One region of the Streptomyces sp. NPDC041135 genome, then DNA from elsewhere that is predicted to be linked to it. Evidence: predicted binding sites of a transcription regulator. Region 1 holds the regulator's gene; the other holds the start of a gene.

Region 1 (11,724 bases):
GACGTGGTGCAGGGCGCCCTCGAGTCCGCGCAGGACGTAGATCGCCAGGCCGATGGTGAGGATGACGTACTCGACGAAGTAGGCCTGGCCGGCCTTGGAGCCGGCGAAGCGGGACTTGCGGCCCGGGCGCGACGGCAGGCTCAGCAGGCGGATGACGATCAGCACGGCGATGCCGAGGGTCGTCATCACCCCGATGAACTCGATGTACAGCTCGAACGGCAGGAAGTCGCCGAGCCACGGCAGCATCCAGTCGGCCTCGAACAGCTGTCCGAAGGCCTGGGCGAGCGTGGGCGGCAGGGTCAGGAAGCCCACGGCGACGAACCAGTGGGCCACGCCGACGATGCCCCAGCGGTTCATCCGGGTGTGCCCGAGGAACTCCTTCACCAGCGTGACGCTGCGCTGGTAGGGGTTGTCGGTGCGGCGGCCGGCGGGGACCGGCTGGCCGAGCTTGAAGTACCGGACGAACTGGCCGATGGCGCGTGCGAGCAGTGCAACGCCGACCACGGTCAGGACCAGCGACACGATGATCGCGGCGAGTTGCATGGGGGCTCCTCGGGCCTGCGCGGGAGAGATTACTAAGCGGTAACTTATGCAGTCCGTTCGAGACTACCCGTATCCGTTCTCGCACTGTAGTCAGGCACTGAGTGATCTGGGTCGCTGAGGGGGAGCGATCAAACCAACAGGCAATCCGATCGTGTTATTCATACCGAATTGGTGCATTCGCCCCTAACTTAGAGCCGTGCTCTACGGGATCGCAGCAGCAACCGCCGCCCTGCTCCTCACCGCCGTGCTCGCGGCGCTGCTCCGGGTGCCCGGACTGCGGGCCGGGATCCTGGACCGCCGGCGGCAGCGGCCGGTGCCGGTGCTCGGGGGCGTCGCCGTGGTGACCGTCACCTGCCTGGTCGCCTGGGTCGGGGACGCCAGCCGGGTCGCCCGGCTGGGTGAAGGCATCGGGCGACTGCTCGTCGCGGGCGCCGGGCTCGCCCTGCTGGGCCTGGTGGCCGACGTGTGGCGGCTGCGCGCGCGGGTACTGGTCGCCGGTACGGCCGTGGCGGCGGCCTGGGTCGTGCCGTACCAGGAGACCGGTGTCCCGGGCGGCGTCCTGGCGGTCGGCTGGATCGTGTTCGTCGCGCTCGCCTTCAAGGGGCTCGACCACGCCGACGGGCTGGCCGGCACGGTCGGGGTGGTCACCGCCTTCGCCGTGGGGGCCGTGGCGGCCGCCGAGGTGATGGACGGGCTGGCCGTGCTGCTGAGCGTGTTCGCGGCCGCCCTCACCGGGTTCCTGATGCACAACTGGCATCCCGCGCGCGTGGGCCTCGGCGCGTGCGGCTCACTGTTCACCGGGTTCCTGCTCGCCTCGGCCGGGGTCTTCGTGCGCGCCGGCTACGACCTGGGCGCCGGCGCGGGGGTGCTGTTCTGCCTGACCGTGGTGGCCAGCGCCGACGCCGTGCTGGTGGCCCTCTCGCGGCGGCTGGCGCGGCGGGCGCTGCTGCGCGGGGCGCCCGACCACCTGGCGCACCGGCTGCGCCGGATCGGGCTCACCCCGCAGGGCGGTGTGGTGCTGCTGGGTGCGGGTGCCTTCTCGGGGGCACTCGTCGGGGTGCTCGTGCACACCGGATGGACGGGCGAGGGGGCCGTGCTGTGGGTGGCCGGCGCGGTGCTGCTGGTGGTGCTGGTGCTCCTTCGAGTGCCGGTCTACGGGGCGCGGCGGCCCCCGGCCACACAGCTCGGCGCACCGGTGAACACGCAGGTCAGGCGGCAGATGGGCGAGCGGTCCGACACGCACTTGCGCGTAAGGAACGGATAAGACTTGAGCCCGATCGACTCAGGTCTGTTGACCGAGGGCCGGACCTCATGCACACTTGAGTCTGTTCCACTCAAGTCAGCTGGAGGAAATCACCATGGCACGTGCGGTCGGCATCGACCTGGGCACGACTAACTCCGTCGTCAGCGTTCTGGAGGGCGGCGAGCCCACCGTCATCACCAACGCCGAGGGTGCCAGGACCACGCCGTCCGTCGTCGCCTTCGCCAAGAACGGCGAGGTGCTGGTCGGCGAGGTCGCCAAGCGCCAGGCGGTCACGAACGTGGACCGGACCATCCGCTCGGTGAAGCGCCACATGGGCACCGACTGGAAGATCCAGCTGGACGGGAAGGACTTCAACCCCCAGCAGATCTCCGCGTTCATCCTGCAGAAGCTCAAGCGGGACGCCGAGGCCTACCTGGGCGAGAAGGTGACCGACGCGGTCATCACCGTTCCCGCCTACTTCAACGACTCCGAGCGCCAGGCCACCAAGGAGGCCGGTGAGATCGCGGGCCTCAACGTCCTGCGCATCGTCAACGAGCCCACCGCGGCCGCGCTCGCCTACGGCCTCGACAAGGACGACCAGACGATCCTCGTCTTCGACCTCGGCGGCGGCACCTTCGACGTGTCCCTGCTGGAGATCGGCGACGGCGTCGTCGAGGTGAAGGCCACCAACGGTGACAACCACCTCGGTGGTGACGACTGGGACCAGCGCGTCGTCGACTACCTGGTCCAGCAGTTCAAGTCCGGCCACGGCGTGGACCTGGCCAAGGACAAGATGGCCCTCCAGCGCCTCCGCGAGGCCGCCGAGAAGGCCAAGATCGAGCTGTCCTCGTCCACCGAGACCTCGATCAACCTGCCCTACATCACGGCGTCCGCCGAGGGCCCGCTGCACCTGGACGAGAAGCTCACCCGCGCCCAGTTCCAGCAGCTGACGGCCGACCTGCTGGAGCGCTGCAAGACGCCGTTCCACAACGTCATCAAGGACGCCGGCATCCAGCTGTCCGAGATCGACCACGTCGTCCTCGTCGGCGGATCCACCCGCATGCCCGCCGTCGCGGAGCTCGTCAAGGAGCTGACCGGCGGCAACGAGGCCAACAAGGGCGTCAACCCGGACGAGGTCGTCGCCATCGGCGCCGCGCTCCAGGCCGGTGTCCTCAAGGGCGAGGTCAAGGACGTCCTGCTGCTCGACGTCACCCCGCTGTCCCTCGGTATCGAGACCAAGGGAGGGATCATGACCAAGCTCATCGAGCGCAACACCACGATCCCGACCAAGCGGTCCGAGATCTTCACGACGGCCGAGGACAACCAGCCCTCCGTGCAGATCCAGGTCTACCAGGGCGAGCGCGAGATCGCGGCGTACAACAAGAAGCTCGGGATGTTCGAGCTGACCGGTCTGCCGCCGGCCCCGCGCGGTGTCCCGCAGATCGAGGTCGCCTTCGACATCGACGCCAACGGCATCATGCACGTGACCGCGAAGGACCTCGGCACGGGCAAGGAGCAGAAGATGACCGTCACCGGCGGCTCCTCGCTGCCGAAGGACGAGGTCGACCGCATGCGTGAGGAGGCCGAGCGCTACGCGGAGGAGGACCACAAGCGCCGCGAGGCCGCCGAGACCCGCAACCAGGGCGAGCAGCTCGTCTACCAGACCGAGAAGTTCCTCAAGGACAACGAGGACAAGGTCCCGGGCGAGATCAAGACCGAGGTCGAGGGCGCGATCGGCGAGCTGAAGGAAGCCCTCAAGGGCGAGGACACCGCCGAGATCCGCTCCGCGACGGAGAAGGTCGCCGCCGTCTCGCAGAAGCTGGGCCAGGCCATGTACGCCGACGCCCAGGGTGCGCAGGCCGCCGATGGCGCGTCCGCCGGCGCGGGTGAGGCCAAGGCCGACGACGACGTCGTGGACGCCGAGATCGTGGACGACGAGCGCAAGGACGGTGCCGCGTGACGGAGGAGACCCCGGGCTTCGAGGAGAAGCCCGACGTCCCCTCCGGCGCCACCCCCGACGACGCCGAGCCGAAGGCCGCCTCCCCCTCCACGGAGGAGGGGGCGGCCCCGGCCGGGGACGCAACAGCACAGGACGCCGGTCTGGTCGCCCAGCTGGACCAGGTGCGCACGGCGCTCGGTGAGCGCACGGCGGACCTCCAGCGGCTCCAGGCCGAGTACCAGAACTACCGCCGCCGCGTCGAGCGCGACCGCGTCGCGGTCAAGGAGATCGCCATCGCGAACCTCCTGACCGAGCTGCTGCCCGTGCTCGACGACATCGGCCGGGCCCGCGAGCACGGCGAACTGGTCGGCGGCTTCAAGTCGGTGGCCGAGTCGCTGGAGACCGTCGCGGCCAAGATGGGCCTGCAGCAGTTCGGCAAGGAGGGCGAGCCCTTCGACCCGACGATCCACGAGGCCCTGATGCACAGCTACGCGCCGGACGTCACGGAGACGACGTGCGTGGCGATCCTGCAGCCCGGGTACCGCATCGGCGAACGCACCATCCGCCCCGCGCGGGTGGCCGTCGCCGAGCCGCAGCCCGGAGCGCAGGGCGGCAAGGGCGACGAGGCGACGGAGGCGGCCGACGACAAGGAGAGCGGTGGCCCGGACGAGGGCTGATGTCATACCGGTGGGACGGCCCGCGGAGCTGACGAGGAAGGAGGGACGTCGGGGATGAGCACCAAGGACTTCATCGAGAAGGACTACTACAAGGTCCTCGGCGTCCCCAAGGACGCCACCGAGGCCGAGATCAAGAAGGCCTACCGCAAGCTGGCCCGCGAGTTCCACCCGGACGCCAACAAGGGCAACGCCAAGGCGGAGGAGCGCTTCAAGGAGATCTCCGAGGCCAACGACATCCTCGGCGACCCCAAGAAGCGCAAGGAGTACGACGAGGCGCGCGCGCTGTTCGGCAACGGCGGGTTCCGGCCCGGGCCCGGTGCCGGCGGCTCCTTCAACTTCGACCTGGGCGACCTCTTCGGAGGCGGCGCCCAGAGCGGGGGCAGCTTCGGCGGCGGCATCGGTGACGTCTTCGGCGGCCTGTTCAACCGCGGCGGGGCCGGCGGTGCCGGCGGCACCCGTACCCAGCCGCGGCGCGGCCAGGACATCGAGTCCGAGGTCACGCTCAGCTTCACCGAGGCCATCGAGGGCGCCACTGTGCCGCTGCGGATGTCCTCCCAGGCCCCGTGCAAGGCCTGTTCCGGCACCGGCGACAAGAACGGCACGCCGCGCGTGTGCCCGACCTGCGTCGGCACCGGCCAGGTGGCCCGGGGTTCGGGCGGCGGCTTCTCGCTGACCGACCCCTGCCCCGACTGCAAGGGCCGCGGCCTGATCGCCGAGCACCCCTGCATGGAGTGCAAGGGCAGCGGACGCGCCAAGTCGTCGCGGACCATGCAGGTCCGCATCCCCGCCGGGGTGACCGACGGCCAGCGCATCCGGCTGCGCGGCAAGGGCGCGCCCGGCGAGCGGGGCGGACCGGCGGGCGACCTGTACGTGGCCGTGCACGTCGGCGACCACCCGGTGTTCGGCCGCAAGGACGACAACCTCACCGTCACCGTCCCGGTGACCTTCACCGAGGCGGCCCTCGGCGGAGAGGTCCGGGTGCCCACCCTCGGCGGCCCCCCGGTCACGCTGAAGCTGCCGCCGGGCACGCCCAACGGCCGCACCATGCGCGCCCGGGGCAAGGGCGCGGTCCGCAAGGACGGCACCCGGGGCGATCTGCTGGTCACCGTCGAGGTGAGTGTCCCCAGGGACCTGTCGGGGAAGGCTCGTGACGCGCTGCTGGCGTACCACGAGGCGACCGCGGACGAGGACCCGCGGGCGGAGCTGTTCGAGGCCGCGAAGGGAGCTTGAGAGTGATGGACGGCCGTCGACGCAACCCGTATGAACTGACCGAGGAGACCCCGGTCTACGTCATTTCGGTGGCGGCCCAGCTCTCCGGGCTCCACCCGCAGACGCTGCGCCAGTACGACCGCCTGGGCCTGGTCTCCCCCGACCGCACCGCCGGCCGGGGCCGCCGCTACTCGGCCCGCGACATCGAACTGCTGCGCCAGGTGCAGCAGTTGTCGCAGGACGAGGGCGTCAACCTGGCCGGCATCAAGCGCATCATCGAACTGGAGAACCAGGTGGCCGCCCTGCAGTCCCGGGTGGCGGAGCTGCAGGCCGCCCTGGAGGGCGCGGCGGCCGCGATGCAGCAGCGCGAGGCCGCCGTCCACGCCTCCTACCGCCGCGACCTGGTGCCCTACCAGGAGGTCCAGCAGAGCAGCGCGCTGGTCGTGTGGCGGCCGAAGCGGCAGCCCTCGGCGGACTGACCCACGCACGACGACGAAGGGGCCCGGAATCCGGGCCCCTTCGTCGTCGCGCTTCTGGCCGGGTTCGTTCGGTCCTGTGCTCGGACCGGCGCAGCGGCCGGCGGCTGCCCGGGATCGCGACTCGCGGGGGATGGAGCCCGTTGTCCGGATCTTTACCGAGCCATGAGGCTCCGTTTGGAAGGAGGGTCCGTAAAGGGTGTGTTGAGACGGTTCCGCTCTTCCTTCACAGGTGCAGCGGAGCGTGGTGTTGCGCACTCGTTAAGTAGTTCCGCTTGACGCCGGGTGGGCCGTCCGCGTTGGCTTTTCAGACACCTGGGTCGTAAAGCAGCGCCCACGTCCGGATCGCACCTGAAGTGAGCCCCCGAATGCGTCGTATCGCCATATCCGTGGCTGCCTCCGCCATGACCCTTTCGCTCGCCGGCTGCGGCGTGTTCGACGCGGCGAGCGACGGTGCGAGCGCCGGCCCGACCAAGGGTGACGACATCACCGTGGGCCTGCTGCTGCCGGAGAAGGCGAACACGCGGTACGACAAGTTCGACTACCCCATCATCAAGAGCAAGGTCGCCGAGCTGACCCACAAGCGGGGCAAGGTCGCCTACTCCAACGCGGACGCGGACGCCGGGCGCCAGGCCGACCAGCTCCAGACGATGATCGACGACCACGTCGACGTCATCCTGCTCGACGCGGTCGACTCGCACGCCATCGCGAGCGGCGTGAAGAAGGCCGAGGACGCGGGCATCCCGGTCATCGCCTACGACCGGCTCGCCGAGGGCCCGATCGACGCCTACATTTCCTTCGACAACGAACTCGTCGGCGAGGTGCAGGGCCGCTCGCTGCTGGAGGCGCTCGGCTCGGACGCCGACACCTCAGACAAGATCGTCATGGTGAACGGCTCGCTCACCGACCCCAACGCCAAGCAGTTCAAGCAGGGCGCGCTGTCCGAGCTGAACGGCAAGGTGACCATCGCGAAGAGCTACGACACCAAGGACTGGAAGCCGGAGATCGCCCAGGAGAGCATGGCCAGGGCGATCAACGAGATCGGCAAGGACAACATCGCCGGCGTCTACTCCGCCAACGACGGCATGGCCGGCGGTGTCATCGCCGCCCTCAAGGCGGCCGGCGTCTCCCATCTGCCGCCGATCACCGGGCAGGACGCCGAACTGGCGGCCGTGCAGCGCATCCTGCTGGGCGAGCAGTACATGAGCGTCTACAAGTCCTACCCCGACGAGGCCGAGGCCGCCGCGCAGATGGCCGTCGCCAAGATCCAGGGCAAGGACATCCAGTTCGACGCCCTGACCCAGGACAAGGTCGACAGCCCCACCAAGAAGGACATCCCCGCCCAGCTGGTCGCGGTCAGCGCGCTGACCAAGAGCAAGATCGAGGACACGGTCGTCGCCGACGGCATCTACAGCGTGTCGGACATCTGCACCGCCAAGTACAAGGCGGCCTGCGCGGCGGCCGGCGTCAAGTAGCCCGCCCGCGGCCGCGGAGGCGGCGACCCGGGACGGCCCCGCCGCCCGCCCGTCCCCGCGCCCGTCTGCGCGGCCCCTGTCGCGCCGTCAAGGGCACGCCCCCGGGAGGTCACCCGCGCGGGTGGGACGGGCCCGGGAGCCCGGCAGGGGGCGCTCACGGCAGGCCGTGCCCGCGGCCGGGAAGGGCGCTCGCGGCCCGGTGGAGACGGGACGGCGGCGGGCCGGGCCCGGCGTTTACGACGGCCCCGCCGTGGAGAGCCGTGTTGCGGACAGGGTCGGGGCCGCGCATAGTTGCGCTGCGGATGTGGCAGCAGACCGGGGGGTGGAATGGGCGATGGCCGGGCACGGGGCCACAGAACATCCACACGGTGCCGACCGACTGTGCGCGGCCGGGGACCGCGTGTACTCCCGGGCCGTGCGCCGGGGGCGGGTGCCGCGCACGGACGCCGAGCCGGTGCCCTGCCTGCTGGAACTGGCGCTGCTGCACCCTGACCCGGACGACATGGACTGGCTGGTGCCGACCTCCCCGCAGGAGGTCATGACCCGGCTGCTGCGCGGCGTCCACGACGAGGTCAGGGAGAGCCAGCGCAGGGTGGGTTCGGCCGTCGCGGCCTTCGAGTGGTACGCCGGTCTCGGCCGCCAGCTCCAGGCGCTGTCCGCCCCCGGCGAGGGCACGGCGATCCGCGTCCTGGACGGGCTCTCCCGCATCCAGGCCGCGATGGACGAGGCCACGGAGGCGTGCACCACCGAGGTGCTGACCGTGCAGCCCGGCGGCATCCGGCGCGAGGCCGAGCTGACCGAGGGTCTGCACCGGGCGCTGGCGCTGCGCGGCCGGGGCGTGCGCATGCGCGACCTCTACACGCACGTGGCCCGGCACGGGCAGGGGCTGCTCAACTACCTGGAGCTGATGGGCGGCACGGTCGAGGCCCGCACGCTGGACGAGGTCATCGACCGGCTGATCCTCTTCGACCGCACGGTCGCCTTCGTGCCCGCCAACTCCGAGCGCACGATGGCGCTCGAACTGCGCCACCCGGCGCTGGTCGAATATCTTGTGACGGTGTTCGAGCGGCTGTGGCGCCTGGCCATCCCGCTGACCGCGTCACTGCCCGACACCGGCATCGAGGGCATCTCGCACCGGGAGCAGTCCATCGCCGCGCTGCTCGCGGAGGGGCACCAGGACGCGGTGATCGCCGAGCGCCTCGGCATCAGCGTGCGCACCTGCCGCGCGCACATCGCCCGCCTGTCGGAGACGCTCGGGGCGGCGAGCCGGACCCAACTGGGCGTGCGGATCGCCCAGGTGGGCCTGGACGGGCCGGCGCGCACCGCCGGCCCCGCCGAGGCGGCCGGACCCGCCGCGCCCCCGGCGTCCGCCGCGCTCGGCATCCCCGGGCAGGGGCCCCGGACGGTGCGCTGACGCACGGGCGGGGGCGGACGGGCGGGTGCGTACGGCCCCGCTGGACCGCCCGAAGGGGTCACCGGCAACGCCCCGAAGGGGTCATGGGGTCGAGCGGGTCACGGGGCCGTTTCGCCGTCCGAGGAGGAGGTGTCCTGGTTCAGGATGCCGGAGCGGGCGATGAGGTAGCCGAGCTGGGCGCGGCTGCCGCTGCCCAGGACCTGGGCCAGCTTGGCGATGTGGGCGCGGCAGGTGCGGACGTTCATGCCCAGCCGGCGGGCGATGGCCTCGTCGACGTGCCCCTCCACCAGGAGCTTGGCGATGGAGTGCTGGATCTCGGTGATGCCGTCCGAGGCGGGCTCGTACGGGCCGCCGGCGCCCATCGGGACGGCCCGGTCCCACAGGTACTCGAAGACCTTGGCCAGATACCGGACGATCCCCGGGTGCCGCAGTTCCAGGGCGACCTGCTGGTCCTCGCGGGCCGGGATGAAGGCGACCGTCCCGTCGCAGATGATCAGGCGCTCCACCAGCTCGTCGATGGTCCGGTACTCGACCTTGCCGTTGGAGAGCTGGGCCACGTAGGCCAGCTTCTCCGGGTTGTAGCGGGCCGTGTGCTGATAGAGGCTGCGGACCTTCACACCACGTTCGATCAGCGGGCGGTCCCGCTCCAGGCTGCGCAGCAGGCTGCTTTCCGAGATACGGTCGGTCGGCTGAACGGTCATCAGCTGGGACTGGCACTGGGCCGTGGCCAGGTTGAGGGCCGCGTTGATGCGCTCGCCGCCCTCCAGGACCGTGATGGAATCGCTGGAGGCGCCGCCCTCGGCGCTGAGTGCCATGAACGGCTCGAAGATGTGGGCGAGTTCGATCGACATCCGCCGTCGTTCGGTGATCTCCTGCTCTATCGGGTTCAGCCGCTGGGCCAGGGCGACCGCCGGCGGCACCGGCCGCAGCCAGGTCGGATCGTCCGGGTCCGGGTGGAGCAGGGCGAACTCCATCAGGCAGGGGGCGGCCGCGGTGTCCGCGCGGGCCACGCGTCCGGTGCGCAGGGCGATGGCGTAAAGGCGACTGCCTTCCTCGCACCAGTCGGTGACCGCGTGGGGATGTCCCGCTTCCGACCGATTCGTTGCCAAATCTCCACCCCCCAGGCTCCTGAACATGCAGGAACATGATGCACTGATTGTGTGGCCACCACGTGCCCGAATGAGCCATCGTCGTACCTGACGGGGGAAAAGGGGACCTTCAAGTGAGGACGAAGCCGACTATGGGTAACAAACTGCTTCGCTCGGTACTTGTCGCCGCCTTCTCCGCCGTGGTGGCCCTCGGGGCGCTGAATGGTCTGTCCGGCGCGAAGGGCGACGAGCGAGCGAATACCCAGTGGCCGACGGTGGCGGTGAACACCGGCGCCACGGTGAGTAGTGGTGAGGCATCTTCCGCGACAGCTGGAGTGGGGAGCTGATGTGACCACTCCACCTGACGACCGGTCCTTCCGGCGCGAGATGGCCACCGCCTATCGCTCGGGCTGGCACTTCATCGACCTGGTCACCGCCATCCCCCACAGCGGTGACTCGCTCATGGTGACCGTCTTCGGCGAGCCGGTCGTCGTCACCCGGGACGAGGACGAGGACGTGCGGGCCTACCGGTGCCTGCGCAAGCCGCGAGGCGCGCCACAGCCGGTACGGTGCGCCGTCCGGTACGGAATGATCTTTGTGAACCTGGACCAACGGGACCACCGGCTGGCAGAGCCGGACGTCCCGGACGTAAGGACCATCTCGGCCACCCCCCGCAGTGCCTGACGCGATTCCCCCGTCGTAAAAGATCGCTCAGGTACTTCCCCCCGCAGCGGCGTCACCGTGACCTGAACACGGTGACGCCGCTGTCGTTTCCGGGGACATCTCCGGGTATGGCGGCGTTTCGGCCGCGCCGCACGGTGGCTTGATCTCAGCCGCGCCCCAGGGTCCGCCGGACCTCGATCTCGATGACCACCCGGTCGGGGTTGGGCGCGGGCACCCGCTCGTAGCGCTCGGCGTAGCGCCGCACCGCCTCCGCGACCCGTTCCGGCTCGGTGCGGACGAGGGCCCGCCCCTCCAGGGTCGCCCAGCGCCGGCCGTCCACCTGGCACACCGCGACCGGGGCCCCCTCGGGACCGGCCGCCCGCACATGGGCGACCTTGGCGCTGGTCCGGTTGGTGATCACCCGGGCCAGCCGCGCCCCGGGGTCGTAGGTCACCCCGACCGGCACCACGTGCGGGCTGCCGTCGGGGCGGATCGTGGTGAGGGTGCACAGATGCCGCTCCCGCCAGAAGCCGAGGTAGGGCTCATCCGGGGCACCCGGGTCTACGGAGTACGTCGCCATGCCCGGAAAACCTAGTCCCCCGGCACCGCATCCGCCGCCTTGAGTGGAATAGACTCAACTTTGTGTACGTTGGTCAAGTCAGTGGGTGCGCAGCCCACGACGACACCGCGCGCCGGCGGTGTGCGCCGGCAACGGCCCCGCATCGGCCCTGGAGACGGAGGAGAGAGCGAACGTGGACGCCGAGCTGACCAACCGGAGCCGGGACGCGATCAACGCGGCCAGCAACCGGGCCGTGACCGAGGGACACCCGGACCTCACCCCCTCCCACCTTCTGCTCGCCCTGCTCCGGGGGGAGGACAACGAGAACATCACCGATCTGCTCGCCGCCGTCGACGCCGACCAGGCCGCCGTGCGCTCCGGCGCGGAACGCGTGCTCGCCGGGCTGCCCAGCGTGACCGGTTCCACCGTCGCGCCGCC
Region 2 (11,724 bases), on a different contig from region 1:
GTGCCCTCGGCGCCCAGGTGGTACTTCACGTCGCCGGAACCGTGCATCGACTTCGGGTCGAGGTTGCCCTCGAACTCGCGGAAGATCTGCGCGTACGACTTGCCGACGATGTTGGCGAGGACGTTCAGGCGGCCGCGGTGGGCCATCCCGATGACGACCTCGTCCAGGCGGGACTCGGCCGCGGAGTCGATCACCGCGTCGAGCAGCGGGATGACGGACTCGCCGCCCTCCAGGGAGAACCGCTTCTGGCCGACGTACTTCGTCTGCAGGAAGGTCTCGAAGGCCTCGGCCGCGTTCAGGCGGCGCAGGATGCGCAGCTGCTCCTCGCGCTCCGGCTTGGAGTGCGGGCGCTCGACGCGGTCCTGGATCCACTTGCGCTGCTTGGGGTCCTGGATGTGCATGAACTCGATGCCGGTGGTGCGGCAGTACGAGTCGCGCAGCACGCCGAGGATGTCGCGCAGCTTCATCATCGACTTGCCGGCGAAGCCGCCGACGGCGAACTCGCGCTCCAGGTCCCACAGGGTGAGGCCGTGCTCGGTGATGTCCAGGTCGGGGTGCTTGCGCTGGCGGTACTCGAGCGGGTCGGTGTCGGCCATGACGTGGCCGCGGACCCGGTAGGAGTGGATCAGCTCGAAGACGCGGGCGGCCTTGGTGACGTCGTCGTCGTGGGAGGCGTCGATGTCCTTGAGCCAGCGGACCGGCTCGTAGGGGATGCGCAGCGCCTCGAAGACGTCGTCGTAGAAGCCGTTCTCGCCCAGCAGCAGGTTGGCGACCTGGCGCAGGAACTCGCCGGAGGCGGCGCCCTGGATGACCCGGTGGTCGTAGGTCGACGTGAGCGTCATGACCTTGGAGATGCCGAGCTTGTTCAGGGTGTCCTGGCTGGTGCCCTGGAACTCCGCCGGGTAGTCCATGGAGCCGACGCCCATGATGACCGACTGCCCGGGCATCAGGCGCGGCACCGAGTGGACGGTGCCGAGGCCGCCGGGGTTGGTCAGGGAGACCGTGACGCCGGTGAAGTCGTCCATCGTCAGCTTGCCGTCGCGGGCGCGGCGGACGATGTCCTCGTAGGCCTGCCAGAACTCGAAGAAGTTCAGCGTCTCGGCCTTCTTGATGGCGGCCACGACGAGCTGGCGGTCACCGTTGGGCTTGACCAGGTCGATGGCCAGGCCCAGGTTGACGTGCGGCGGCTTGACGAGGGTCGGCTTGCCGTCCTTCTCGCCGAACGACCAGTTCATCGACGGCATGGCCTTGATGGCCTGCACCATCGCGAAGCCGATGAGGTGCGTGAAGGAGATCTTCCCGCCCCGCGCCCGCTTCAGGTGGTTGTTGATCACGATGCGGTTGTCGAACAGCAGCTTCACCGGGACCGCGCGGACCGAGGTGGCGGTCGGCAGCTCCAGGGAGGCGCTCATGTTCTTCGCCACGGCGGCGGCGGGGCCGCGCAGCGTGATCAGCTCGGGGCCCTCCTTCGCCGCGCCGGCGGGCTCGGCGGCCTTGGCCTTCGGCTGGGCCGCGGCGGCGGGCCGGGCCGGCGGGGCGGCCTTGGCGGGCGCCGGGGCGGGCGCGGCGGCCTGCGGTGCGGCGGGGGCCGGAGCCGGGGCCGAGGCGGGCGCCTGCGCGGCGGGCGCCGGTGCGGCGGCCGCGGGTGCGGCGGGGGCCGGGGCGGGCGCGGTCGGCGCCGCCGGCTGGGCCTGAGCAGCCGTGGAGGTGGTCTCCGCGGCCCCCGTGGCCGCACTACCCGCCGGAGCCGGGGAGGCTGGCGCCCCCGGCTTGTAGTCGGCGAAGAAGTCCCACCAGGCGCGGTCTACCGAATTCGGGTCCTGGAGGTACTGCTGATAGATCTCGTCGACGAGCCACTCGTTGGGGCCGAACGCCGCGGCGGGGTTCTTCCCGGCTTGGTCGTCGGTGGAGATGCTCGAGTTACTGGGGGACTGTGGCGACACGGCGGCAACCGCCCTCTTCCGCTTCACAAGGTGATGGACAGCGGGAATAAAGGCTACGCCTCCCTGCCGGTGAAGGTCAGGTCGGGCCGGTTCATCGTCGCGTAAGTCACATCAGAAATCTTGTTTCAGGGCTTGATATGGCGGGAAACAAGCGTGGTTCACCTGTGGAAGGGGTACGCGGAGCGGGGCCCGGGCAGGACTCCGCCGCAGGCCTTCCCTGATCACACGTGTCCGGCGGCGCGGAAGATCGTGGATCTTGTGGCTCCGCTTCGAACTTTACGTCAACTTGGCACGGATGACTCTCCCGGAAGAGTGACGATGATCCGGCAACCGCGATCGGATTCGGCCACACGGATCCGGCCGCCGTGCAGATCGACGGCCCAGCGGGCGATCGCCAGGCCCAGTCCCGTGCCGCCGTCGCTGCCCGGCCCGTGCGGCCGGTTCACGGCGCCCCGGTTGAAGCGCTCGAAGACCCGTCGCCACTCCGAGCGCGGTATGCCCGGCCCCTCGTCCAGCACCTCCAGCTCCAGCGACTCCGGCTGCGGCCCGCGCCGCGCCCGCACCGTCACCCGGCCGTGCGGCGGGCTGTGCTTGACCGCGTTGTCGATGAGATTCGCCACGACCTGGTGGATGCGCTCGGGGTCCGCGTGCGCGGTCAGCTCGGGCGGGGAGACGTCGAGGTGCAGATGGACGTCGGTCCGGGTGTGGCTGCCGGAGCCGGAGGCGATGCCCGCGCGCGCCGAGGCGACCATGTTGGCCTCCTTCAGCACGCCCGACAGGTACGGCCACACCTCGAAGCGCCGCCCGCGCAGCGGGACCACCCCGTTGTCCAGCCGGGACAGGTCCAGCAGGGTCTCCACCAGCCGGCCCAGCCGCTCGGTCTGCTTCAGGGCCGTGCGCATGGTCTCGGTGTCCGGCTCGGCGATGCCGTCCACGACGTTCTCCAGCACCGCGCGCAGGCCCGCGATGGGGGTGCGCAGCTCGTGCGAGACGTTCGCCACCAGCTCCTTGCGCTGGCGGTCCTGGGCCTCCAGCTCGTCGGCCATGACGTTGATGGTCCCGGCCAGGTCGCCCAGCTCGTCCCGGCGGTTCTCGCGCACCCGGCGGGTGTAGTCGCCGTGCGAGATGGACCGGGCCACCGCGTTCATCTCGTCCAGCGGGGCGGTGAGCGAGTGGGCCACGAACTGCGTTATCAGCAGCGTGGCGATCATCGAGAAGACCGTGATGAAGCGCAGCTCCGTCTTGGTGTGCACCGCGATCATCGACAGACCGGTGGTGATCAGCACCGAGATGACGACGAGCGCGCCCAGCTTGGTCTTGATCGAGAACGGGCGTACGCCGCCCCAGGGCTCCTCCCCGGGGCTCCTGCGCGCGGCCGGCCGCCCGTCGCTCATGGCGTCGGCGTCTCCAGCGCGTATCCCACGCCGTGCACCGTGCGGATGCGCTCCGCGCCGATCTTGCGGCGCAGCGCCTTGATGTGGCTGTCGACGGTCCGGGTGCCGGAGGCGTCCGCCCAGTCCCACACCTCGGCCAGCAGCTGCTCGCGGGAGAGCACCGCGCGCGGGGTGTTCGCCAGGCAGACCAGCAGATCGAACTCGGTGGGGGTGAGGTGGACGTCCTCGCTGCGCACCCGCACCCGGCGCTGCGCGTGGTCGATCTCCAGCTCGCCCAGGCGCAGGATGCCCGAGCGCGGCGTGGAGGCGGCGATCGCGGCCCGCTCCACCCGGCGCAGCAGCACGTGCACGCGGGCCGCCAGCTCCCGCATCGAGAAGGGCTTGGTCATGTAGTCGTCGGCGCCGACCCCGAGGCCGACCAGCATGTCGGTCTCGTCGTCGCGGGCCGTGAGCATCAGCACCGGCACCGGCCGCTGGGCCTGCACGCGCCGGCAGACCTCCAGGCCGTCGAAGCCGGGCAGCATGATGTCGAGGATCAGCAGATCGGGCTGCCAGGCCTCGGCGGTGTCGACGGCGGAGGGGCCGTCGCCCGCGGTCTGTACGAGAAATCCCTCGGCGCGCAGCCGGGCCGCGATGGCGTCGACGATCGTCGGGTCGTCCTCGACGACCAGGATCCGGCGCTGGGCGCCGGGAGTGGCCGCCGCGCCGTTGTGGGAGGTGTGTGTCTGCTCCATCGCCCGCCCCTGAGTGTGCTTTCCGGAACCAGTGGGGTGGTTCCTCGGTCTGCGCATGGTTGCGATTGACGCTTGAATGACCTGCGTCAGGGAAGCACATTACGGGGACTCGCGGCGGCCTCGCTATCCAGGTCGTACGGCCGGTCGCACGGCGAGGTGCACGGCGTCCGGAACGCCCCGGGCAACGGGCACCTCTTCGGTACGCACCTGCCGGAACCCGGCATTCCGCAAGGTTCCTTCAAATTCTGGCGAGGGCTCGGCCGACCACACGGCGAGCACTCCGCCCTCCGTCAACACCCGTGCGCAGGCTGTGAGTCCGCTGGGGGAGTACAGCCCGTCGTTGTCCTCGGTGACGGTCCAGCCGGGCCCGTTGTCGATGTCCAGGCACAGGGCGTCGTATGTGTCGGACGTCTCATTGACGTACCGCACGAGATCCGCCTCGACGATCCGGGTGCGGGGGTCGGCCAGCGCGGCGCCGGACAGCTCCGACAGCGGCCCGTGGCGGTGCCAGTCGATGACGGCCGGCTCCCGCTCGACGACGGTGATCCGTCCCCAGCGCGGGTCGGCTGCGGCGTGTGCGAGCGAGAAGCCCACCCCGAGCCCGCCGATGAGCACCTCGGGGGCGGGCCGCCCGTCCAGGGCGTCGCGGGCGGCGTCGACGAGCAGCCGCTCGGAACGGCCGTCGGAGGTGTCCATGAGGAAGCAGCCGTTGGCGATGATCTGCAGCAGCGGGCCGTGCCGGCGCAGCACCACCTCGCCGTAGGGGCCCTCGCGCCGGTCCAGGACCACCGGCCTGTCGTACGTGGCAGTCATGGCCCTCATCCTGCTCGAACCCGGCGCCCCGGGCACGGGATTTGCGCGCGGCGCCCCTCCCGGGTGTTCCTGCCGCCTCTGGACGGCCCGTCACCTGCGCGTTTCCCGGCTCCCGCTCTTGATCGCTCACAGCGAACACCTCCCCGGGAACACCACAGGGCTTCCGAGCATTGAGTCGGCATAGCTCAACTTGACTGCCGAAGGGGAGATCATGGCTGCTGAGTCCACGGCGTTCACTCCGCTCACCCTGCCCGTGCTGCCGCTCGACGACGAGGTCGTGCTGCCCGGAATGGTGGTTCCGCTGGACCTGAGCGACGCCGAGGTGCGCGCCGCGGTCGAGGCCGCCCAGGCCGCCGCGCGCTCGGAACCCGGGAAGCCGAAGGTGCTGCTGGTGCCGCGCATCGACGGGACGTACGCGACGACGGGTGTGCTCGGCACCGTCGAGCAGGTCGGCCGGCTGGCCGACGGCGACCCCGGCGCCCTCGTCCGGGGTCGCGCCCGGGTGCGGATCGGCGCCGGGACCACCGGGCCGGGCGCCGCGCTGTGGGTGGAGGGCACGCGGCTCGACGACAGCGTGCCGGACCCGCTGCCCGGTCAGGTCGCGGAACTGGTCAAGGAGTACAAGGCGCTGGCCACCAGCTGGCTGAAGAAGCGCGGCGCCTGGCAGGTCGTGGACCGCGTCCAGGCCATCGACGGCGTCTCCGCGCTCGCCGACAACTCCGGGTACTCCCCCTTCCTCACCACCGAGCAGAAGGTCGAACTGCTGGAGACCGCCGACCCGGTCGCCCGCCTCAGGCTCGCCACCCAGCAGCTGCGCGACCACCTCGCGGAGCAGGACGTGGCCGAGACCATCGCCAAGGACGTCCAGGAGGGCGTCGACAAGCAGCAGCGCGAGTTCCTGCTGCGCCGGCAGCTGGAGGCGGTCCGCAAGGAACTGCGCGAATTGAACGGCGAGTCCGAGGGCGAGGAGTCCGACGACTACCGGGCCCGCGTCGAGGCCGCCGACCTGCCGGAGAAGGTCCGCGAGGCCGCGCTGAAGGAGGTCGACAAGCTGGAGCGGGCCAGCGACCAGTCCCCGGAGGGCTCCTGGATCCGCACCTGGCTGGACACCGTCCTGGAACTGCCGTGGAACGAACGCACCGAGGACGCCTACGACATCCAGGGCGCGAAGGCGGTCCTGGACGCCGAGCACGCGGGCCTGGAGGACGTCAAGGAGCGGATCACCGAGTACCTCGCGGTCCGCAAGCGGCGCACCGACCGGGGCCTGGGCGTGATCGGCGGCCGGCGCGGCGGTGCCGTCCTGGCGCTCGTCGGGCCGCCCGGCGTCGGCAAGACCTCGCTCGGCGAGTCCGTCGCGCACGCCATGGGGCGCAAGTTCGTCCGCGTGGCGCTGGGCGGCGTGCGCGACGAGGCCGAGATCCGCGGCCACCGCCGCACCTACGTCGGCGCGCTGCCCGGCCGGATCGTGCGGGCGGTCAAGGAGGCCGGGTCGATGAACCCGGTGGTGCTCCTCGACGAGATCGACAAGGTGGGCTCCGACTTCCGCGGCGACCCCGCGGCCGCACTGCTCGAAGTCCTCGACCCCGCGCAGAACCACACCTTCCGCGACCACTACCTGGAGGTCGAACTCGACCTGTCCGACGTGGTCTTCCTCGCCACCGCCAACGTGCTCGAAGCCATCCCGGAGGCCCTGCTCGACCGGATGGAACTGGTCCGCCTCGACGGCTACACCGAGGACGAGAAGGTCGTCATCGCCCGGGACCACCTGCTGCCGCGCCAGCTGGAGCGGGCGGGCCTGGCCGGCGACGAGGTGACGCTGGACGAGAGCGCCCTGCGCAAGCTCGCCGGCGAGTACACCCGTGAGGCGGGCGTGCGCACCCTGGAGCGCTCGATCGCGCGGCTGCTGCGCAAGATCGCGGCCCAGCACGAACTGGGCGAGCGGCAGCTGCCGTTCACCGTCCGCGACGAGGACCTGCGCGCGCTCATCGGGCGCCCGCACCACGTCCCGGAGTCGGCCCAGGACCCGGCCGAGCGCCGCACCGCCGTCCCCGGTGTCGCCACCGGCCTGGCGGTCACGGGCGCGGGCGGTGACGTGCTGTTCGTCGAGGCGTCCCTCGCGGACCCCGAGACGGGCGCGGCGGGCCTGACCCTCACCGGCCAGCTGGGCGACGTGATGAAGGAGTCGGCGCAGATCGCGCTGAGCTTCCTGCGCAGCCGCGGCGCCGAACTGGAGCTGCCGGTGGCCGACCTGAAGGACCGGGGCGTGCACATCCACTTCCCGGCGGGCGCGGTCCCCAAGGACGGCCCGAGCGCGGGCATCACCATGACCACCGCGCTGGCCTCACTGCTCTCCGGCCGCCTGGTGCGCACGGACGTGGCGATGACCGGCGAGGTGTCGCTGACGGGCCGGGTGCTGCCCATCGGCGGGGTGAAGCAGAAGCTGCTCGCCGCCCACCGCGCCGGGGTGCGCACGGTCGTCATCCCCAAGCGCAACGAGCCCGACCTGGACGACGTGCCCGCCGAGGTGCTCGACACGCTCGACGTGCACACCGTGACCGACGTCCGCCAGGTCCTGGAGCTGGCGCTCGCCCCGGCCACGTCCGAGGCGGCGCCGGAGGTGCCGGTGGCGGCGTGACGGACGCCGGCGGCACATCGCACAAGGCCCGGGTTCCGCGGGGAACCCGGGCCTTCGCCCTGCCGCCGCGCGCCGGGCGCGGGGGAGGTCAGCCGTTGGCGAGTGCCTGCACCCGGTCCAGCGCCCCGTTGAACTTGTCGTGGTCCCCGACCGTCGGCCCGGAGGACGTGTACTGCCACATCGTGTAGTACGACCACCCGGCCGGCAGCGTCCCCGGGTCGGCGGCGTACCGCGCGATCCACAGCGGGTTGCTGCCCGCGAAGCCGCCGTAGTTGCCGGTGCACTGCGTCCACCAGCTGGTGGCGGTGTAGATGACGGCGTCGCGGCCGGTGCGGGCCCGGTAGGTGTTCAGGAAGTCGGCGATCCAGGAGGTCATCGCGGCGGCGGACTTGCCGTAGCAGGCGGCGCCGTACGGGTTCCACTCGATGTCCAGCACGCCGGGCAGGGTCTTGCCGTCCCGGGACCAGCCGCCGCCGTGGTCGACGAAGTAGTTGGCCTGGGTGGCGCCGCTGGTGGTGTCCGGGGTCGCGAAGTGGTACGCGCCGCGGATCATGCCGACGTTGTAGGAGCCGTTGTACTGCTGGGCGAAGTACGGGTTGGTGTAGTACGTCCCTTCGGACGCCTTGGTGTAGGCCCAGCGAACCCCGCTGTTCCAGAGGGTCGACCAGGCGACGTTGCCCTGGTAGCCGGCCACGTCGACGCCCTCGGTCTGGGTGGCGTCACCCGTGCTGGGGACGCCGCCCTGGCCGTCGTGGGCCACCACGCCCGCGCCCATCCGGGCGGTGCCGCGGGCGGGGGTGGTCGCGGCGTGGGCGCTGGTGAGGGGGACGGTGAGGGCGAGGGCGGCGAGCAGGGCCGTGAGGAGCGCCGGGCGGGTGCGGGAGCGGGGGAGGGGTCTGTGCACGGGCATGGTCGTGCCTCCGGGGCGGGGAGTGGGGTGGAGGAACCGCGGAAGACCTTCTGGCGTGGGCATGCCATGGAGTGCCTGGTAGAGAAGCTACGCACGTAGACAAGCCGGGGGAAGGGGAACCGGACGCTGCCGTTGGTCTACGCCTGCGAAATACTGGCGGAGCTGCGGCGATGACGGCCTGTGGCGGAAACTTTCAGGACCGCGAAACCGAAGCAGGGGTGCTGACGTGCACGAGGACGCAAACGGCGGTGGCCGGGACACCGCCGGCGAGCCGACACCGAGCGGTGCGGACCAGGAGTTCCTGGCGCTGGAACGCGAGCTGACCGTCCTGCTGCGGCGGGCCCGCGCCAACCAGGGCGAGATGGCCCGCGAGGTCCATCCCGACCTGGAGTCCGCCGCGTACGGCCTGCTCGTCCGCCTCGACGAGCACGGCGGCCAGCGCGCCACCGCGCTCGCCGCCTACATCGGCGTCGGCAAGGCCACCATGTCCCGCCAGCTGCGCGCCCTGGAGGACCTCGGCCTGGTCGCCCGCGAGCCCGACCCCGCCGACGGCCGGGCCTGGCTGGTCGCCCTGACCGACGAGGGCCGCCGCCGCGTCGGCAGGGTCCGCGAGGCCCGCCGCGCCCGGTACGTCAGCCAGCTCGCCCACTGGGACCGCCGCGAGGTGGCCGAACTGGCCCGGCTGCTGCGCGAGCTGAACGGGGTCATGGAGCGGTAGCCGCCCGCCGCCCGGTGCGCCGCCGCCGGCGCGGTCACAGCTCCACGAACACCACGGTCGCGTCGTCGTGGGTCTTGGCGCGCCCGAGGAACGCCCGCTCCTCGCGGTCCGCCGCCTCCCGTTCCCGGACGCGGTCGACGAGGGACCGGGCGCCCTCCTCGCGGACGACGCCGAACAGGGCCGTCCAGTCGCCCTCGCGGAAGGTGTCCGTCCAGCGGGTCGCGCCGTCGGTCAGGGCCGCGAGGGCACGGACCTCGTGGCGGGGGACGCTGCCGGTGACCGCGCGGGCGGCCACGGCCGGATCGGCGGCGGCCGTGAAGAAGCCGCCCTCCCGGTTGCGCAGGTGCGCGTCCACGAGCGCGTCGGTGGCCAGCGCGGCGCGCGGCAGACGGGCCAGGCGGTCGTCCAGGACGGGGGTGACCGTGCCGTCGCGGGACTGCAGCAGCAGCGCGGCGTCGGACAGGACCAGGTACTCCAGGGTCTCGGCGGACCAGCGGACCAGGGCGACGGTTGCCTGAGGCGTCCTTGGGTGAGAAAGGTCACAGGTGTCCGCGTGGCCGTCCGCGGTGCGCGCGAGGGCCCGCGAGAGGATCTCGGCCGGCGTCAGATCCCGGTGCGAAAGGGTCAGTTCGGTCAGGGCGCCGCCGAGCCGGGCGGTGTACCAGGACACCGAGTGCAGACAGCCCGTCCCGTCCCTGGGCGGCGTCACCCCGTCCAGGACGATCACGCAACCGCCCTGTCCGGAGGCGGGTAGTCCGACCCCCGCGAAGTCCTCGTTGGGGCGGTCGGCGGCACCCGGTTCCGACACGAGTTCAGTTCGCATCCGGTCAGTCTGCACGAGGCCTCCACACCCTTCACAGGCCCCGGTGGCGATCGTGGAAATGCGATGGGTGCGCAGGTCAGACGCCTGTTTTGGGCAGGAATGACGCACTCCGGCACCGCGCGGTGGCGAATACTGCCAAAGCCTGCCGCGCGAGTCCAACCGGCCCGCCGCGCAGGGGCGGCGGACGGGCCGCGCGAACTTGCCCGCCAACTCCCCTTCGATGTTCACTCCTTCGGGTGGCGGGTCAGGTGATGCGCGACCGTTGCCCACCGGCGCTGGGAGGGTCGGGAACCGTACGAACCGGGTGTTCGCACCACTTGGCACCGATATGACGGAGCGCCATCCGGGCCCTTGGGTAGACGAGTTCAGGAATGCGAGCACCGGTGCAGAAGAAGCGGCCTCGGCGCACAGGCAAGCAGACGGTCCCCGACGCGGGAGCCGAGCGCACCCCCGTCGGCACGGGCCGCCCGACCCACGTGCGCAACCGGCTGATCCTCGCCGTCGCCGCGGTGGCCGCCGCCGTGGCCGGCGCCGGAGCGCCGTCCCTGCTCACCGCCTCCGGTGAGCTGAGCGACTCCCAGGACCTGGTCACCCTCGCGGAGCGCACCCAGGACGCCCTCGCCCTGGCCCACTCCCTGGCCGACGAACGCGACGAGGTCACCGCCTACGTCGCCGCGGGCCGGCCCCGCTCCAAGGCGCCCTCCGAGCAGCGCAGCGCCCGCGTCGACCGCCAGGTCCAGGACCTGCGGGCCGAATCCGACCTCCCCGGCCGGCTGCGCACGGACATCGACGGCATCGACACCGTCCGCCGCTCCGCGCTCACCGGCAAGAGCACCGCCCTCCAGGCCCACCAGGCCTACTCGGCCGCCATCACCGACCTGCACCGGCTGGCCGAGGAGCTGGCCGAGCGGACGCCGCCCCGGGCCGGCTCCGGCGCCCACGCGCTCGCCGAGCTGGACACGGCCGTCCAGCAGTCCGCCGCCGCCCGCGGCCTGCTGCTGGCCGCGCTCAGCGTGCCCACCTCCCAGCAGACCGTGATCAGCCCCGTCACCGGCCTGCCCACCACGACGACCACCGCCACCGGGGCCGACCGCAAGCAGCGCGACGCCCTCACCGCGGCCGCCCAGCAGGCCCGGCTGCGCGCCGACGCCGCCCTGGCCGGCTTCCACGACACCGCGCCCAAGCAGGCCGTCGGCTCCTACGACTCCACGGTCACCGGCCCCGAGGTCAACTCCGCCGACACCTACCTCGCCTCACTCACCGACGAGCCCGTGCTCTCCGGCCGGGAACTCGCCACCAGCGCCAAGAAGCTGGACACGGCCCTGTCCGCCCGGGTCGAGCTGATGCGGGGCGTGGAGTCCTCCCTCTACGACCACCGCACCAAGGACCTCGCCGCGCTGCGCGACGACGACGTCACCGCGCTGGAGATCCGCGTCGCCGTCCTCGGCGCCCTGATGCTCCTCGCCGTCGGCATCGCCACCGCGCTCGCCCGCACCCTCACCCGCCCGCTGTCCGTGCTGCGCCGCGGCTCGGCACGTCTGGCGCAGGCCGAGGACCCCACGAGCCAGGAACCGATCGCCTTCACCGGCCGCAACGACGAGTTCGCCCAGGTCGTCCGCTCCGTCAACGCCCTGCACGCGCACGCCGCCGCCCTGCACGAGCGGGTCGCCACCCTGGAGACCGACCGCAGGCACCTGGTCGGCCAGCGCCAGAAGATGGCCGACGCCCGCGAGGAGCTGCGCGCCGAACTCGCC

The links. The regulator HspR, encoded in region 1, represses chaperone genes until heat shock. The targets are predictions, from matches to a motif close to TTGAGNNNNNNNNNCTCAA.
Region 2: lon (endopeptidase La) is a predicted target of HspR. The motif match lies at 5,055-5,073, and genes of this name have one in related genera.

Annotation. Positions count from the first base shown of each region.
Region 1 covers NZ_JBVIYZ010000014.1:65,651-77,374, reverse strand. The annotation lists gene ACZ6CZ_RS27245 ((Fe-S)-binding protein) at 1-543, opposite strand, end outside; gene ACZ6CZ_RS27240 (MraY family glycosyltransferase) at 740-1,807, shown strand; gene dnaK (molecular chaperone DnaK) at 1,902-3,746, shown strand; gene grpE (nucleotide exchange factor GrpE) at 3,743-4,402, shown strand; gene dnaJ (molecular chaperone DnaJ) at 4,457-5,632, shown strand; gene ACZ6CZ_RS27220 (heat shock protein transcriptional repressor HspR) at 5,638-6,090, shown strand; gene ACZ6CZ_RS27215 (substrate-binding domain-containing protein) at 6,456-7,562, shown strand; gene ACZ6CZ_RS27210 (helix-turn-helix transcriptional regulator) at 7,897-8,976, shown strand; gene ACZ6CZ_RS27205 (helix-turn-helix transcriptional regulator) at 9,075-10,112, opposite strand; gene ACZ6CZ_RS27200 (hypothetical protein) at 10,229-10,411, shown strand; gene ACZ6CZ_RS27195 ((2Fe-2S)-binding protein) at 10,452-10,748, shown strand; gene ACZ6CZ_RS27190 (pyridoxamine 5'-phosphate oxidase family protein) at 10,894-11,307, opposite strand; gene clpB (ATP-dependent chaperone ClpB) at 11,480-11,724, shown strand, end outside.
Region 2 covers NZ_JBVIYZ010000011.1:133,486-145,209, reverse strand. The annotation lists gene ACZ6CZ_RS24740 (multifunctional oxoglutarate decarboxylase/oxoglutarate dehydrogenase thiamine pyrophosphate-binding subunit/dihydrolipoyllysine-residue succinyltransferase subunit) at 1-1,943, opposite strand, end outside; gene ACZ6CZ_RS24735 (HAMP domain-containing sensor histidine kinase) at 2,225-3,337, opposite strand; gene ACZ6CZ_RS24730 (response regulator transcription factor) at 3,334-4,071, opposite strand; gene ACZ6CZ_RS24725 (spermine/spermidine synthase domain-containing protein) at 4,195-4,884, opposite strand; gene lon (endopeptidase La) at 5,096-7,519, shown strand; gene ACZ6CZ_RS24715 (lysozyme) at 7,608-8,429, opposite strand; gene ACZ6CZ_RS24710 (MarR family winged helix-turn-helix transcriptional regulator) at 8,656-9,147, shown strand; gene ACZ6CZ_RS24705 (protein phosphatase 2C domain-containing protein) at 9,182-9,970, opposite strand; gene ACZ6CZ_RS24700 (sensor histidine kinase) at 10,342-11,724, shown strand, end outside.